4 regions of the Maricaulis virginensis genome follow, and region 1 is predicted to be linked to each of the others. Evidence: predicted binding sites of a transcription regulator. Region 1 holds the regulator's gene; each other region holds the start of a gene.

The links. The regulator LexA, encoded in region 1, represses DNA repair genes until DNA is damaged. The targets are predictions, from matches to a motif close to ATGTTCCNCTTGTGTTCC.
Region 2: the regulator LexA is predicted to act here: its motif matches at 2,307-2,324, upstream of recA (recombinase RecA).
Region 3: the regulator LexA is predicted to act here: its motif matches at 2,123-2,140, upstream of PKE71_RS17100 (ROK family protein).
Region 4: the regulator LexA is predicted to act here: its motif matches at 2,526-2,543, upstream of ssb (single-stranded DNA-binding protein).

Annotation. Positions count from the first base shown of each region.
Region 1 is NZ_BSFE01000004.1:210,759-214,718, reverse strand. Features, by position in the region: gene PKE71_RS09430 (ComEC/Rec2 family competence protein) at 1-1,259, shown strand, start outside; gene lexA (transcriptional repressor LexA) at 1,614-2,309, opposite strand; gene trpC (indole-3-glycerol phosphate synthase TrpC) at 2,403-3,215, opposite strand; gene trpD (anthranilate phosphoribosyltransferase) at 3,218-3,960, opposite strand, start outside.
Region 2 is NZ_BSFE01000002.1:378,557-382,516, forward strand. Features, by position in the region: gene PKE71_RS05300 (DUF5694 domain-containing protein) at 1-852, shown strand, start outside; gene mltF (membrane-bound lytic murein transglycosylase MltF) at 862-2,232, opposite strand; gene recA (recombinase RecA) at 2,394-3,470, shown strand; gene alaS (alanine--tRNA ligase) at 3,749-3,960, shown strand, end outside.
Region 3 is NZ_BSFE01000015.1:44,045-48,004, reverse strand. Features, by position in the region: gene PKE71_RS17105 (DNA polymerase IV) at 1-1,187, opposite strand, end outside; gene PKE71_RS17100 (ROK family protein) at 1,184-2,077, opposite strand; gene PKE71_RS17095 (response regulator) at 2,259-2,636, shown strand; gene PKE71_RS17090 (PleD family two-component system response regulator) at 2,668-3,960, shown strand, end outside.
Region 4 is NZ_BSFE01000001.1:344,863-348,822, reverse strand. Features, by position in the region: gene PKE71_RS01685 (ankyrin repeat domain-containing protein) at 1-1,260, opposite strand, end outside; gene PKE71_RS01680 (BlaI/MecI/CopY family transcriptional regulator) at 1,257-1,652, opposite strand; gene ssb (single-stranded DNA-binding protein) at 1,985-2,479, opposite strand; gene PKE71_RS01670 (class I SAM-dependent methyltransferase) at 3,017-3,643, opposite strand; gene uvrA (excinuclease ABC subunit UvrA) at 3,829-3,960, shown strand, end outside.

The DNA.
Region 1 (3,960 bases):
GCATGATGGCGGCCGGGCTGGGCGGCTGGTCACGGCGCCACGATCCCGCCATCCCGGCCGCGCTTGCAGCCCTGATCGCCGCCGGGCTCTATCTCGCCGTGTCGGGCGGTGCCATTCCGACCCAGCGCGCCTTCATCATGACGGTCTCGGCGCTGGGCGCGGTCCTGGCCCGGCGCCGGGTGCTCTCCTTCCACACACTCGCCATCGCGATGACGGCCGTCCTCCTCCTGACGCCGGAGGCCGTCGTCACACCGGGCTTCCAGATGTCCTTTGCCGCCGTGGCCGCCCTGATCGCTGCAGCGCAGGTCTGGCAGGCGAAACGCCCGCCGCCGGCACCGCTCGATCCGGGCCGCGGCTTGCGGCAGTTCTTCGGCGGGCTGGGCATGACCAGCCTGGTCGCCGGTGTCGCGACATCGGGCTTTGCGGCCTTTCACTTTCACCGGATCGCGGCCTGGGGGCTGATCGGCAATCTCATCGTCATGCCGGTCTTCACCCTGCTGGTGATGCCGGCCGGCGTGCTGGCGCTCTTCCTGATGCCGCTCGGCCTGGACGGCGTGCCGCTCGCCCTCATGGGGCTGGGGCTCGATCTGGTTCTGACACTGGCCCACATGGTGGCGGACTGGCCGGGTGCGGAACGCACGATACCGTCAGCGCCGGGATGGGTGCTGGCGCTCTATGGCTGCGGATTTGCCATCGCGTGTGCTGCGCGGGGACTGTGGCGGGTGCCGGGCATCGGCGTGATGCTGGTCGCGATGGCGATCTGGGCGACCGGGCCGCGGCCGGACCTCTTCGTCACGCGCGACGGCGTCGTGCTGGCGCAGGATGAAGACGCGGAGGGCTGGGCGGTCAGCGACCGCCGGCGCGGCCGCTTTCCGGTGCGGGTCTTCCTGGAGGCCGAGGGCGAAAACGAACGGCCGGACCGGCTTGCACTGGCTTGCGATGGCACCGGATGCGCCGGGCAGACGGCCGGTGGAACTGTCTTCAGCCTGCTCGAGAGTCTCGATGGTCTGGCGGAGGATTGCCGGCTGGCAGGACTGATCGTGACGCGGCTGAACATCCCGGAACACCGGATCCGCAGCTGCGCCGCCCGCGTGATCGACGGCGGCGTGCTGGCACGGCAGGGCGGGGCGTTGATCCGGGAAACGGCAAGCGGCGAGCTCGTCATCCGCCATGTCCTGCCGCGCGATATTCGCTCACCCTGGCACACACGCCGGACGACGGAATCCGGGCATTTCAGATCGCCGGGTCATATCAGGTAGCCGGGTCATATCAGGTAGACTGGGGAGGGCGGCCCGACCGGCAATCGGCTGGCAGCAATCGGCCGCTAAATGGCACCTCGGCCCGCGCGAGACGGGCGGGCGAAGGCCACCGCAGACAGTGACCGGCCAGCACCCGCCAGCATCCGACGCGCAGCCGGCGCGGACGGTATTCGTTGAAGTCCGGGATCAACTGTCCCGCAGCACAGCTGGCAGCTTGCTTTCGCGGCTGACGCCGACAGCGCGACAAGCCATCAGGCCCAGAAGATCAGCGCGCCACAAAGACCCGCCTCCCGACCGCGAGCACGGTCTGGGAGCACGGTCTGGAAACAGCGCCAGAACCAGGTGCCTGCCCCGTCAGTGATACTTGCGGATCAGGCCGACCAGCAGCCCCTGCACCTTGACGCGGTCGGGGCCGAAGATTCGGGTTTCGTATTCCGGATTGGCGGCTTCCAGGGCGATCGAGCCGCCCTTTTTGCGCAGGCGCTTCAGCGTGGCTTCCTCGTCATCGACCAGGGCCACGACGATATCGCCGGTGTTGGCGGATTCGCAGCGGCGGATCAGCACGGTGTCGCCATCGAGAATGCCGGCCTCGATCATCGAATCGCCCTTGACCTCGAGCGCGAAATGCTCGCCGCCGCGGATCATGTCGGCCGGGATGGGCAGACGGTCGGTCTCGTGCTGGATCGCGGAGATCGGCACGCCGGCCGCGATGCGTCCAAGCACGGGGATTTCCACCGTGGTTTCGCGCTCGCTGTCTTCCGGCTTGTTGAAATTGGCGCGAACGACATTGGGGCCAAGATCGCCCGACGGCACCGGCGCCTTTGCGCTGGCAGCGGATTCGGGGAGTTTGAGCACTTCCAGGGCACGCGCCCGGTGCGGCAGACGCCGGATGAAGCCGCGCTCTTCCAGCGCCGTGATCAGCCGGTGCACACCGGATTTCGAGGCCAGTTGCAGGGCCGCCTTCATCTCGTCGAAGGAGGGCGAGACGCCCGTTTCCTTGATCCGTTTATGGATGAAGAGCAGGAGTTCGTTCTGTTTCCGGGTCAGCACGGCAGGCCCTCGTCTGGACGAATCCCGGCGCTGTTCAAGCCGGGAACAAATCAGGAATTCTGCCGTTTGTTCTATAAGTGTTCCTGATGCGCGTCAAGCGTCGCCGGGCGGGGTCATGAGGGCGCGGGTCGCGGCTGCGACATCCTCCTGTCGCATCAGGCTCTCGCCGACCAGCAAGGCCCGTGCTCCGGCCCGCTGCAGGCGGCGCGCATCCTCGGGCGTGAAAATCCCGCTCTCGCCAACCAGGAAACGCCCGGAGCCGACATGCGGGGCGAGGCGTTCGAAGGTTTCCAGCGAGGTCTCGAATGTACGCAGATTGCGGTTGTTGATGCCGACCAGCGGCGCGTTGAGATCGAGCGCGCGCTCCATCTCGGCATCGTCATGGACCTCGACCAGAACATCCATGCCCCAGCGTCCGGCCTCGTCGGAGAGCCGCCGGGCCGTGTCGTCGTCGACGGCGGCGAGAATCACCAGAATCGCGTCCGCGCCCAGCATGCGCGCTTCGGCGACCTGGTAGGTGTCGTACATGAAATCCTTGCGCAGGGCGGGCAGGGCGACCGCGTCGCGGGCGGCACCGAGAAAGGCATCGGCGCCCTGGAAGCTGGGACCGTCGGTGAGGACGGACAGGCAGGTTGCACCGCCCGCCTCATAGGCACGGGCGAGGGCTGGCGGATCGAAGTCGGCGCGGATCAGCCCCTTTGACGGGCTCGCCTTCTTGATCTCGGCGATGAGGCCCAGCCCGTCCGTGCGGGCGGCGGCTTTCAGCGCGTCGAGAAAGCCGCGTACCGGCGCGGCATCGCGGGCTTTCGCCTCGACCTCGGCAAGCGGGCGTTCGGCCTTGCAGGCCTCGATATGGGCGCGCTTGTAGGTGCCGATGCGGGCGAGTGTGTCGGGTGTGTCGGTCATGATCAGGCTTCACCCCGGGAAATGGCAATCATGCGGTCGAGCGTGGTGCGGGCGCGGCCGTCGTCAAGGGCTGCGGCGGCCAGGCCGGCGCCCTCGGCAATGGTCGCGGCCTTGCCGGCCACCAGCAGCGCGGCGCCGGCATTGAGCACGACGATATCGCGGAACGGCCCCGTCTCGCCGTCGAGCAGGCGGTTGATCGCGGCGGCGTTATAGGCGGGATCGCCGCCGCGCAGGTCTTCCTCGGACGCCAGGGCAATGCCGGCCTCGCCGGGATGAAAGTCGAAGGTGTCGATCCGGCCCTGGCGCAGTTCGGCGATATGGGTCGATGCGGTCGTGGTAATCTCGTCCATCCCGTCGGCGCCGCAAATGACCAGTGCGTGCTCACAGCCCAGATCGCGCAGCGCCTCGGCCATGGGGACCAGCCAGCGCCGGTGATAGACGCCCAGCAATTGACGCTTCACCCCCGCGGGGTTGGAGAGCGGTCCGAGCAGGTTGAACACCGTGCGCACGCCCAGGGCCTGCCGGGCCGGGCCGACATGGCGGACGGCGGAATGGTGCGCCGGAGCGAAGAGGAAGCCGGCGCCGGCCTCGTTCAGCGAGCGCTCGACCCGCTCCGGCCCGCAATCCAGATCGATCCCGAGCGCCGCCAGCACATCCGAGGAGCCGGATTTGGACGAGGCGGCGCGATTGCCATGCTTGGCGACGATGGCGCCGGCGCCGGCGGCCACGATCGCAGCGGCGGTGG
Region 2 (3,960 bases), on a different contig from region 1:
GCCGCGGTCACGCTTGCAGCCGCCACGTCCGCAACACCTGCCCAGACGCCACCGCGGCCCGAACCGGTCGCCGAAGTGCTGATCCTGGGGACGTATCATTTCTCCAATCCGGGGCGGGACCAGTACAATGCGCGTGCTGATGACATGCTGTCGGAGCGCCGCCAGGCCGAGATCGCAGACCTGCTTGACGGTCTTGCCGTTTTCGCGCCGACCATGGTCGCCGTGGAGGCCGGCCGGTCATCTCCCATCAATGAGGGCTACGCCGCCTGGCGGGCGGGCGAGGCCGAGCTGTCAGTCAATGAACGCCAGCAGATCGGCTTCCGCATGGCGGATCGCATGGGGCTGGACCGGGTTGCGCCGATCGATGCCGATCATCGTTTCATGGCCTATGAGGACCTGCTGCTCGCCTACCAGCAGCTGGCGGGATCGGAGCCGGATCCGCACCTCGCCGCTGTCGAGGCGGCGACCAATGCGCTCGGGCGCGGCTTCACGGCCGAGACCGAGGCGCGGCAGGCGGCGCATACCGTCGGGGAAGTGCTGGCCTGGATGAATACCGACGCGGCGCTCGACGCCAACCTGGATTTCTATCTCGCCTACCAGATCCGCCGCTGGGAGCCCGATGGCAGTCCCGCTGGCGCCTATACGGTGGGCAACTGGTACACGCGCAACATCCTGATGCTGCAGAATCTGCTCTACGAGCTGGAGGGACGAGAGGACGAACGCGTTCTCATGATCGTCGGCCAGGGGCATGCGGCGATCCTGCGCGATCTGGTGGCGGCCTCGCCCTGGCTGACACTGGCCGATCCGCTCGACTACCTGCCGGATGTGCCGCCGGCACCGGCGGTGGAATAGTGTTGTAACCTAGATGCCTTGGGCGTCCAGCAGGGCCCGGTATTCCCGCACCTTCTCCACATAGCGCACTGGTTCGTGGCCGCGGGCATAGCCATGGCGCAATGTCTCGTAATAGCGCGGGTCCGAGAGCAGGGGGAGGGTGCGGGCAAGGTCGTCCCAGGAGTTCTTGTCGCGCCCGAGGCGTTCGGCGAGGGCCCGCGCATCATACATGTGCCCCATGCCGACATTGTAGGCGGCGAGGGCGAACCAGATCCGGTCCTCGCCCGTCACCCCGTCCGGCACGCGCTCATAGAGATCGGCGAGATAGGCCGTGCCCCCGGCAATGCTCTGTTCGGGGTCGTTGCGGTCCTCGATGCCCACCCGGCGCGCGGTCGACAGGGTCAGCATCATCAGGCCGCGCACGCCCGTCGCACTGACGGCATCGGGATCCCAGTGGGATTCCTGATAGGCCTGCGCCGCCAGCAGCTCCCAGTCGAAGGGCAGGTCTGCGGCGGCCCGTTCGAAGGCCGGGCGGTATTGCGGCAGACGGCTCTGCACACGGCGTACGAAGCGCGCCACATCGACATAGTCGAAAGCGCCGAAACGGCCGAACCAGCGTTCGTCCAGATCGGCGAGCAGGCCGGTTTCGTGCGCCGAGGCGAACCAGTCCGCCATCGCCTGGTCCAGGCCTTCGATACGGCCCGTATGGGCCCAGGCGAGCGGGCGTTCCTCGGTCAGCGTCATGGCGACATCGAGCTCGGGATGCCGGCGGCGCGCGAAGTCCGCGAGATGGCTGTCCGAGACGGTACAGTCGAACGTGCCGCGATCGACGCCTTCCAGGAGCGGCATGGCCGAGCCGGCGGTTCGCGCGCTCCAGCGCACCCCCGGCTGCTGCCGCGCCAGGGTTTCCAGCGTTTCCTCGTAACTCGATCCTGCCAGCACGCGGATCGTGGTGCCCGGCAGAGCGTCCGGCGTGGTCGGCTCGCGCCCGCCGCGCCGGCAGATCAGCTGCTCGGTGACAGACTTGTAGGCCGGGCCGAACGAGACCCGTGTGCGCCGTGCCGGCGTGACAGTGAGATTGGCGGCGGCGATATGGCCCTCGCCGGCGTCCAGGCTGTCGAACAGGCTGTCGATGTCGCGCCGCGGTTCGAACCGGGCGGCAACCCCCAGACTGTCCGCGAACGCCTGCGTCAGCTCGACCTCGTAGCCGGTCGGCATGCTGTCACCGGCCTCGAAACTGGTCGGTCCCTCCAGGGTGAGCACGACGAGCTCGCCCCGGGCCTGGACATCGGCCAGAGAGGTGTCGTCCAGACCCTGCCGGTCCGGCGCGCACTGAACGAGAATGAGCCCGGCAATGACGGCCAGCACCGCCTTCGCCACTGACAGAAACGGACGTCCCATGATCCCGGACTGTAGCGCGAATGCGCCGTTGTGCAATCGGAATGTACCCGTTTGTTCCGTTTTGTTAACCATAAATGTTCCACTTGTGTTCCCGGAACAAAACTGGTACGCCTGACATCGGTTGCCCGCACCCCGGGGGCGTGAAATAAGGGATGAAGGCTATGAGCAAGGGCGCGATTCGACTCGTGAAGGACGACAAAAACACCGACAAGCAGAAGGCCATCGAGGCGGCGCTGAGCCAGATCGACAAGGCCTTCGGCAAGGGCTCCGTGATGAAGCTCGGCCAGCGTCCCTCGATGGATATCGAAGCGATTTCCACAGGTTCGCTGGGGCTCGACATTGCCCTGGGCATCGGCGGCCTGCCGAAAGGCCGGATCATCGAGATCTACGGTCCGGAAAGCTCGGGCAAGACCACGCTCGCCCTGCACACCGTCGCCGAGGCCCAGAAGGCCGGCGGCGTCGCCGCTTTCGTCGATGCCGAACACGCGCTCGACCCGGTCTATGCCGGCAAGCTGGGCGTTGATGTCAGCGAGCTTCTGGTGTCCCAGCCGGACGCCGGCGAACAGGCGCTCGAGATCGCGGATACGCTGGTGCGCTCCGGTGCTGTCGACGTCCTCGTGATCGACTCCGTGGCGGCACTCACGCCACGCGCCGAGCTGGAAGGCGAGATGGGCGACAGTCTGCCGGGTCTGCAGGCGCGCCTGATGAGCCAGGCGCTGCGCAAGCTGACGGGCTCGATTTCCAAGTCGAAATGCCTGGTGATTTTCATCAACCAGATCCGCATGAAGATCGGCGTGATGTTCGGGTCTCCGGAAACCACGACCGGCGGTAATGCGCTGAAATTCTACTCGTCCGTCCGTCTCGATATCCGCCGCATCGGTGCGATCAAGAACCGCGATGAGGTGATCGGCAACCAGACCCGCGTCAAGGTGGTCAAGAACAAGGTTGCGCCGCCCTTCCGCGAGGTCGAGTTCGACATCCTCTATGGCGAAGGCATCTCGAAGATGGGCGAGCTGCTGGACCTCGGCGTCAAGGGCGATGTGATCGAGAAGTCGGGGTCCTGGTACTCCTACAATTCCGAACGCATCGGTCAGGGCCGCGAGAATGCGCGCCAATTCCTGCTCGACAACCCGGATATCTCCGACGAGATCGAAAAGAAGGTGCGGGCCAATGCCGGCCTGATCGCCAACGAGATGCTCACCGGTCCCGATGCGGACGACGAGGTCGCAGCCGGTTGATCGTTCCGGACTGGCGGAAGGATGAGGCGCAAGCCGGTCTTTGTTGATTGTCTCTGGCGCCGGCGGGTTGGCAGTCTGGCTGGTTGAAAAGGGCCGGAGAACGGCAAGCGCCGGCGCGGAACAGGCTCCAGCGACACACCGCTCCGGCAATCGCAGCTTGATTGTAAACGGGTGCTTGGCTAGGCCGGGCACCCGTTTCTATATGATATCCAGAAAAATCGGCGGGTTTGCGACCATCATGGTCTCGCCCGCGCCCGCAACACGACGGACCGTAATCCATGGCCAGCCTGCGCGACATCCGTGCCACCTTCCTCGACTATTTCGCGAGCCACGATCACGAAGTGGTGCAATCGGCTCCGCTGGTGCCGCAGGACGACCCGACCCTGCTCTTTGTCAATGCGGGCATGGTGCCGTTCAAGAATGTGTTCACCGGCAAGGAAAAGCGCGCCATTCCGCGCGCGACCTCGTCGCAGAAATGCGTGCGCGCCGG
Region 3 (3,960 bases), on a different contig from region 1:
GTTGCGCGGCGGATGGCATTGGGATCCAGAAGGTCGCCGCTGTCGGCGACGGCCGGCTGGAGGCCGGAAAAGCCGATACCGATCAGCCGGTAACGCGTGCCGTCAATCTCCGGTGCCAGCAATTCCTTCCCCACCCGGAACAGCGTGTCCGCCAGCTGGCTGGGTTCGGACAGGGTGCGCCGCCGTGTCCGGGTCTTGAAACTGGACGTCTTCAGTTTCAGCGTCACGACCGATCCGGAAATCGCCTGCGCCTTCATCTGGTCCGAAACGCGGACGCACAGCCGCCAGAGCTGTTTTTCCAGCGTCTCACGGTCGTCATGATCGGCATTGAAGGTGGTCTCGCTGGACACGCTCTTGCGGTCGCGGTCCGGCTTGACCCGGCGCGTGTCCTCGCCGCGGGCGAGGCGCGCCAGGTGGAAACCCATCTCGCCATAGCGCCGCGCCATGTCCTTGTCGCCATGCCGGCTGATATCGGCAAGCGTGCGGATGCCGTCGCGTTCCAGCCTGGCGGCAAAGGCCGGGCCGACACCATAGATCGCCCGGACCGGCTGTTTTTCCAGGAAAGCCTGGGCATCGCCTTCGCCGATCACGGCGAAGCCGTGCGGCTTGTCCAGATCGGACGCGGTCTTGGCGAGGAATTTGTTGAAGGACAGGCCGACAGAGACGGTGATGCCCACCGTCTCGCGGATACGGCGCTGCAGGCGCAGTAGGGTGAGGGCCGGCGGCGCGCCGTGCAGCCGTGTCGTGCCCGTCAGGTCGAGGAAGGCTTCATCGATCGACAGCGGCTCGACCAGGGGCGTGACGTCCTGCATCATCTCGCGGATGCGCCGTCCCTCGGCGGCATACTTTGCGTGCTCGGGCTTGATCACAACGGCGTCCGGACAGGCTTTCAGCGCCTTGAACATTGGCATGGCCGAGTGCACACCATAGAGCCGCGCGACATAGCAACAGGTCGAGACAACGCCGCGCTGGCCGCCGCCGACAATGACCGGCAATTCTTCCAGCGCCGGATTGTCGCGCTTCTCGATGGCGGCAAAGAAGGCGTCGCAATCGATGTGGGCGATCGACAGCGTGTCGATCTCGCGATGCCGCAGCAGCTTGTGCGAACCACAGGCCGGGCAGGCATCGCGGGTACCTTCCGGCAGGGGCGCCAGACAGGCGCGGCAATAGCCCGGATCGCCGCTCATCGCGGCTCGGCGGGCCAAAGCCAGGCCGCACCCCTCACGCCGGAACTGTCGCCATGGAGATGGCGGACGACGCGCGTTTCCAGCACGTCCGAGAAGATATGGGCGGACAGGCGGTCCTGCACCGTCTCTGCGAGGCCGTCGACATTCGAGACGCCGCCGCCCAGGACGATCACATGCGGGTCGATCAGGTTGACGACATTGGCGAGTGCGCGGGCCAGCCGGTCGGCATGGCGGGCCATGCTGTCCCGGCAGGCTGGGTCAGGCGAGCGGGCGATCTCGAGCGCGGTCAGCGTGGTACCCGTGCGGCGGGCATGGTCCTGCGCAATGCCGGGGCCGGACAGCCAGGTTTCCAGGCAGCCGGTCTGCCCGCACCAGCATTGCGGGCCGGGATACTCGTCCGGCCGCGGCCAGGGAAGGGGATTGTGACCCCACTCGCCGGCGATCCGCTGGGCGCCGTCGAGCAGCCTGCCGTCGATCACGATGCCGCCGCCCGTACCGGTGCCCAGGATGACACCGAACACGATGCCGGCGCCGGCTGCGGCACCGTCGCGGGCTTCGGACAGGGCGAAACAGTCGGCGTCATTGGCGAGGCGGACCGGGCGGTCGAGACGGGCTTCCAGGTCGCTGCCGAGGGCACGGCCGTTGAGCCATTGCGAGTTGGCGTTGCGGATATGGCCCGTCTTCGGGCTGAGGGAGCCGGGGTGACCAACCCCCACCTTAGCGGGCCCATAATCACTCTCCAGGTGCGCAATAAGAGCAACAATCGTGTCCAGTAGTGCGCCATAATTGCCCGGTGTCGGACGCCGCTCGCGCGCCAGGATATCGCCGGCGGCATTCATGGCGGCGGCCTCGATCTTCGTGCCGCCCAGGTCGATCCCGATTCGTATCATGCCGCGCACCACCCGTGGACAAGACCGGTCTTCAAATCCGCCATTTTGTTCTTATCTTGTTCCGAAAGGGACGAAAAGTACCCGTTGACTCATGGTTGGTTAAGGAAGATCGGGTTTGATGCAGGCGGGGTTAAACACGCACGGTACAAACAGTGCATCAAACGGGAAGCGCGTCGCCGACATGCTGCAGGTCATGCCCAAGAAGGTCCTGATCGTCGAGGATAACGAGCTCAACATGAAGCTCTTCAACGATCTGTTGGAGGCCCATGGCTACGAGACCTTGCAGACCAAGGACGGTTTCAAGGCGCTTGAGCTGGCGCGCGAACACACCCCCGACCTGATTCTCATGGACATCCAGCTGCCGGAAGTGTCCGGCCTCGAAGTCACCAAGTGGCTGAAGGATGACGAGACCCTGTCGGCGATCCCGATTGTGGCCGTGACGGCGTTTGCCATGAAGGGCGATGAGGAGCGGATCCGGGAGGGCGGCTGCGAGGCCTATCTGTCCAAGCCGATCACCGTGACCACCTTCATCGAGACGGTCCGGCAGTTTCTGGACTAGGGACAGGCGTCAGCGTTAGGGGCGAACAGGTATGAGTGCGCGTATCCTCGTCGTTGACGACCAGGCCGCCAATGTCCGCCTGCTCGAAGCCCGCCTTCAGGCCGAATATTTCGACGTCTGCACCGCCACCAATGGTTACGAGGCCATCGAGGCGGCCCGTCTCGAACAGCCCGATCTGATCCTGCTCGATGTGATGATGCCCGGCATGGACGGGTACGAGACCTGCGAGCGGCTCAAGGCGGACAATTCCACGCGGCACATCCCGGTTGTCATGGTCACAGCGCTGGACCAGCGCGAGGACCGTATCCGCGGGCTCGAGGCCGGGGCCGATGATTTCCTGACCAAGCCGATCGACGATGTCGCGCTGTTCGCCCGGGTGCGCAGCCTGCTGCGGCTGAAGGCCGTGCTCGACGAGCTGCGCTATCGCGAGGCCAGTTCGGCCATCGCCGAGCTGCAGGCCGACTTCGCCGACGATCTCGCCGAGATCTCCACCGCCATCATCGTCAGCGCCGACCCGCGGGCCGGGGCCCGCTATGCCTCGGCGCTGCCGGAACAGGTGCGCGCCCAGGTGGTCACCGATCCGGTCGAGGCGCTGGCCGGGATGCGCAAGGGGACCGATCTTCTGATCGTCGATCTCACCCATCCCGAATTCGACGGCTTGCGCCTGTGTGCGCGGGTGCGTTCGGACGCGGCGACGCGGCCGCTGCCGATCCTGACGGTCGTCAGTCCGGACGATACGGCCCAGGCCGTGCGGGCGCTCGATCTGGGTGTGAACGACATCATCCACCGGCCGGTCGATGCGGGCGAGCTGAATGCGCGCGTGCGCACCCAGCTGCGCCGCAAGCGCTATGCCGACCGGCTGCGCAGCCAGCTCGACCAGAGCCTGGAAATGGCGGTGACCGACCCGCTGACCGGACTGCACAATCGCCGCTACATCAATTCGCGCCTGCGCCAGGCGCTGGCGAGCGCCGACAATGGCGGTGCGCCGGTTTCGGTGCTGATCGCCGATATCGATCACTTCAAGTCGATCAATGATCTCTACGGCCACGAAGCCGGCGACACCGTGCTGCGCGGGTTTGCCGATCGTGTCCAGAAGGCGATGCGGGCGCTCGACCTGGCCTCGCGCTATGGCGGCGAGGAATTCCTGGTGCTGATGCCGGCGGCCGGCCTGGCCGAAGCGCGGATCGCCGCCGAGCGTCTGCGCAGCGTGGTCGCGGACGCGCCCTTCCTGCTCGAGGACGGCACGGATATCGCGGTGACGGTGAGCGTCGGCCTGGCCCAGGCGCTGCCGGGCGAGGGCGTCGAAGCGGTGCTGCGCCGGGCC
Region 4 (3,960 bases), on a different contig from region 1:
AGCCGCTGCGATCAGCGGATTGCCGTCACCGCGCACGCCCAGGTCCGGATCGGCACCGGCCGCCAGCAGGATGCGGGCAGCCTCTTGCTCGCCATTGCGCACGGCGGCTGTCAGCGCCGTGCCGTCGCCGGAAAAACGCACATCGGGATTGGCGCCATCAGCCAGCAGGGCCGAGACCTCGCCGGTGCGGCCGCGGCGCGCGGCATGAAAGAGGCGCGCATCGCGATCCAGCGCCTCGTCCAGCGAGCGCGGCGCGGCGGCCGGCGCGTCCAGGGTGGCACCGACGCTCGGCGTCAGGATGAGGCTTCCGGCAGCCAGCACGGGGAGGATGAGGGCAAAACGCATGACACTGTCCTTTCGATCGAGCGCACCGGGCGCTGTGAGATGGCCGATACGGCGGGCCAGACCACTGCGGGTCGGCGCGGCCGCAAGAGCCAGGGAGGGCGTTTTCACGGCCGCTGCCGCGCTATCGAGCAGGGCCATGGCCAGGGCGCGGGGCTGACCGGTGATCCGGGCCGCCTGGCGGTCGCACAGGGCTTCGCGGGAGCGGTCCAGCACCGGCAGGACCCAGCGCAGTGGCAGCGCCCACCAGAACACGGCCATCACGGCCCGCACGCCCAGCGCGGCCCAGGTATCGCCGCGGCGCACATGGGCAATCTCGTGCTCGATCACGGGCCGGGCCGAGGCGTCCAAGACAAAGCCGCGCGGCACCAGGATCAGCGGCGCGGTGAAGCCGGCCACCATGGGGCAGCTTACCGCGTCACTTTCGGCCACCGGCAGGGCGAACGACATCGCCAGTTCAGCCGGCGGCACGGTGCAGCGCGCCCGCGCTTTCAGACGCTGCAGCGCAACCAGATCGGCGCCGAGGCGCAGCAGCATCACCAGGGTGACAGCCGCCCAGATTGCCAGTCCGATGCCGGCAATCAGGTCCGGCGAGACCGGCAGGCCGTCCATCAGGCCGGCCGTCTCGATATCGGGCAGTTCGGGCAGGCGCTCCTGCGTCTTGGCAGGCGTGTCCGCGATATCCACCGCAACCGGCGTTTCGATATAGACCGGCAGGGCTTGCTGCTGCGGCGCCGGCCGCGGCAGGACCGCGACAAGAAAGACCAGGGGGACGGTCAGGATGGCGGCGAGCGCCAGATCGTGGCGCTCGCGCAGCCAGGCCTGCGGCGCGAACCGGTCGAAAACGGCAATGCCGGCCGCCAGCACCGCCGCCGCTGTCAGCGCGAAACCGGCAGACTGGATCAGGGCCGCGATCATGGCTCGCCCTCCCCGCCGCTCTTGCGCAGCACTTCGGCACGCAGCGCCTCGATGTCTTCCAGCGTCAGCTGGTCGTCCTTTACCAGGTGCTGGGCCAGGCTCTGTGCAGATCCGCCGAACAGGGATTTCACCAGCGATCCCAGTGCCGAGGCCTGGGCGCCTTCACGCGACAACAGCGCATGATAGATGTGGGCGCGTCCGTCCTTGCGGAAACCGACATAGCCCTTGTCGGCCATGATGCGCACCGTCGTCAGGACCGTGGTGTAGGCCAGGCCGTGATCCGGTGCGAGCACATCGGTGATCTCGCGCACGCTTGCCTCATCGCGATCCCACAGGACCGCCATGATGCGCTGCTCGGCATCGGTAAGCTGGGGAGAGGCGGGACGAGCCATCTACGAATTCCTTAGTTGATAAAGCCAACCTATCCCGGCCGGCGACGCGTTCAACTAAAAAATTAGTTATGGACTGCAAACGGAAGCGGGATTGGCGCTGGGCGCGTCCCCCGGGGCCTATCGGAATGGCTCGACAGGCCTGGGCGAACCGCCACCGGGAGGAACGCCCTTTCCCCAATACGTCATCCCCCGGCTTGTCCGGGGGACCTCATCCATCGGGTTGGAATATTGCGAAAGAACGGGCCCCCTCAGACGGGACAGCCTGGATCCCCCGGACAAGCCGGGGGATGACGGCCGATGCTCCGGTGCCAGATTACATCCCGACAAGACGACTAGAACGGGATCTCGTCGTCCAGGTCGGCGTTGGAGAAGTCTTCCTTCGGGCCTTCCATCGGGCGCGAACCGCCGCCGGAGGAGCCGAAACTGTTGTCATAGCCGCCGCCGGAGGAACCCTGGAAGGAACCGCCGCCCTCGCCCTTGCCGTCGAGCATCTGCAACTCGCCGCGGAAACGCTGCAGCACGACTTCCGTGGAGTATTTCTCCTGGCCGTTCTGGTCGGTCCACTTGCGGGTCTGAAGCTGACCCTCGATGTAAACCTTCATGCCCTTTTTCAGGTAATTCTCGGCGACCTTGGCCAGCTGATCATTGAAGATCACGACACGGTGCCATTCGGTCTTCTCGCGGCGCTCGCCGGAATTCTTGTCGCGCCACTGTTCGGACGTGGCGACCGAGAGGTTGACCACCGGGTCGCCGTTATTCATGCGGCGCACTTCCGGGTCGCGGCCCAGATTGCCCACCAGGATTACCTTGTTGACGCTTCCCGCCATCGCCCTTGCTCCGTCTTGTCGCGGCCGCCCTTTACGGACAACCCATTTGTTCACATTATGTTCCGCAGGTCAACGCGGCCCACGAGTCGCGCCGATTTGAAAGGAGGGGCTGGCGAGAGTCCAGAGAGGTCGGAAGCGAAGACGCAGCCGATCGTGAAGCCGGCCATCACGAATGAGCGCAAACGGTTTTGAAGGCGAAAGCAGCAGCGCCGGGCCAGCGGCGCATCAGGGAGGATAGGCCACCCGGACCGTAGCCCCCTCTGTTTCTGCTTTTAGGGGCCTCGCTTTCAAACTGGAGACGATGGTATGGGATTTCTTCCGCTTATCATCGCCCTGGACATGAAAAAGACCCGGACCACCTGGCAAGTACGAATCCGGGTCCTATTCATTCTATAGGGAAACGAGGGCGGGCCCAGAGGTCCGTCCTCACTCCAGAAATATAACACGCTTTCGGTGGATCGCAACGAGGCTACGAGACGGGACATCCCGGTGCGGGCCTGATCCCGAAGCGCACTCCAGGCGCGTGCCCGGCCCGTATCACGCCCGCCTCGCCCGGACACTCAGCCACCAGTCGTCCGGCCGTCCCATGCAGCGGCGGACTTCCTCGACCGCCCAGCCAGCCTCGGTCAACGCTGCACGCAAGGCAGGCTCGCGCCAGTAGGTCTCGGAATAGCGCCGGGAGACCGCCCCACTTCCACGCACGGATACGTCTTCGCCATCGCCGTCCCTGACAGAGACGTGCAGCCGGCCACCGGGCCGGGTCGCGCCGGCGAGCCGACCGAGAACGGTGCCGAAATCCGCGCGTGCGGCATGGATCAGGCAGGCACAGGCCCAGACCCCGTCATAGGGCACACCGGGGCGCTGCGGATCGGCAAGATCGTCGGTCAGCGGATCCAGCAGATCGGCCTCGAAACCTTGCGCGTGAAGCAAGCTGACAAAGCCCCTGGAAACATCGGTGCGGCGTACGCTGATCCCGCGCGCCTCGAAGTCGAGCGCATCCCGGCCGCCGCCGCTGCCGATCTCCAGCACCCGGCCCGCGCCGCCCAGCCCGGCCACGAAGGCCTCGATCTCCGACGCCACCCATTCGGGCATCGCTGCCGCTTCGGCCGCATATTCTGCCGCCGCAGCGTCGTAGGACTGCACAGTGTCCCTGTCAGTGCTCATGACGGTTCTCCCTCGGAGAAACAAGAGACCCCAAAGCGCATTGTCCCGTCCACCCCTTGCCGATCCACCCCTCCTGCCTACGTACTGTCAGGAGGCTGCCACGCCGAACTGGACGCCACCGCGCGCGTTCTCTAATTGTTCAACGCTTCTGACTTCGCTTCTGACTTCTCCGGGGACTTCGCTGAATGGCGCTCGACAAAATCCGCGTGCAGGGTGCACGCGAGCACAATCTGAAGAATGTTTCCGTCGAGCTGCCGCGTGACAGCCTGATCGTGTTCACGGGCCTGTCCGGCTCGGGCAAGTCCTCGCTCGCTTTC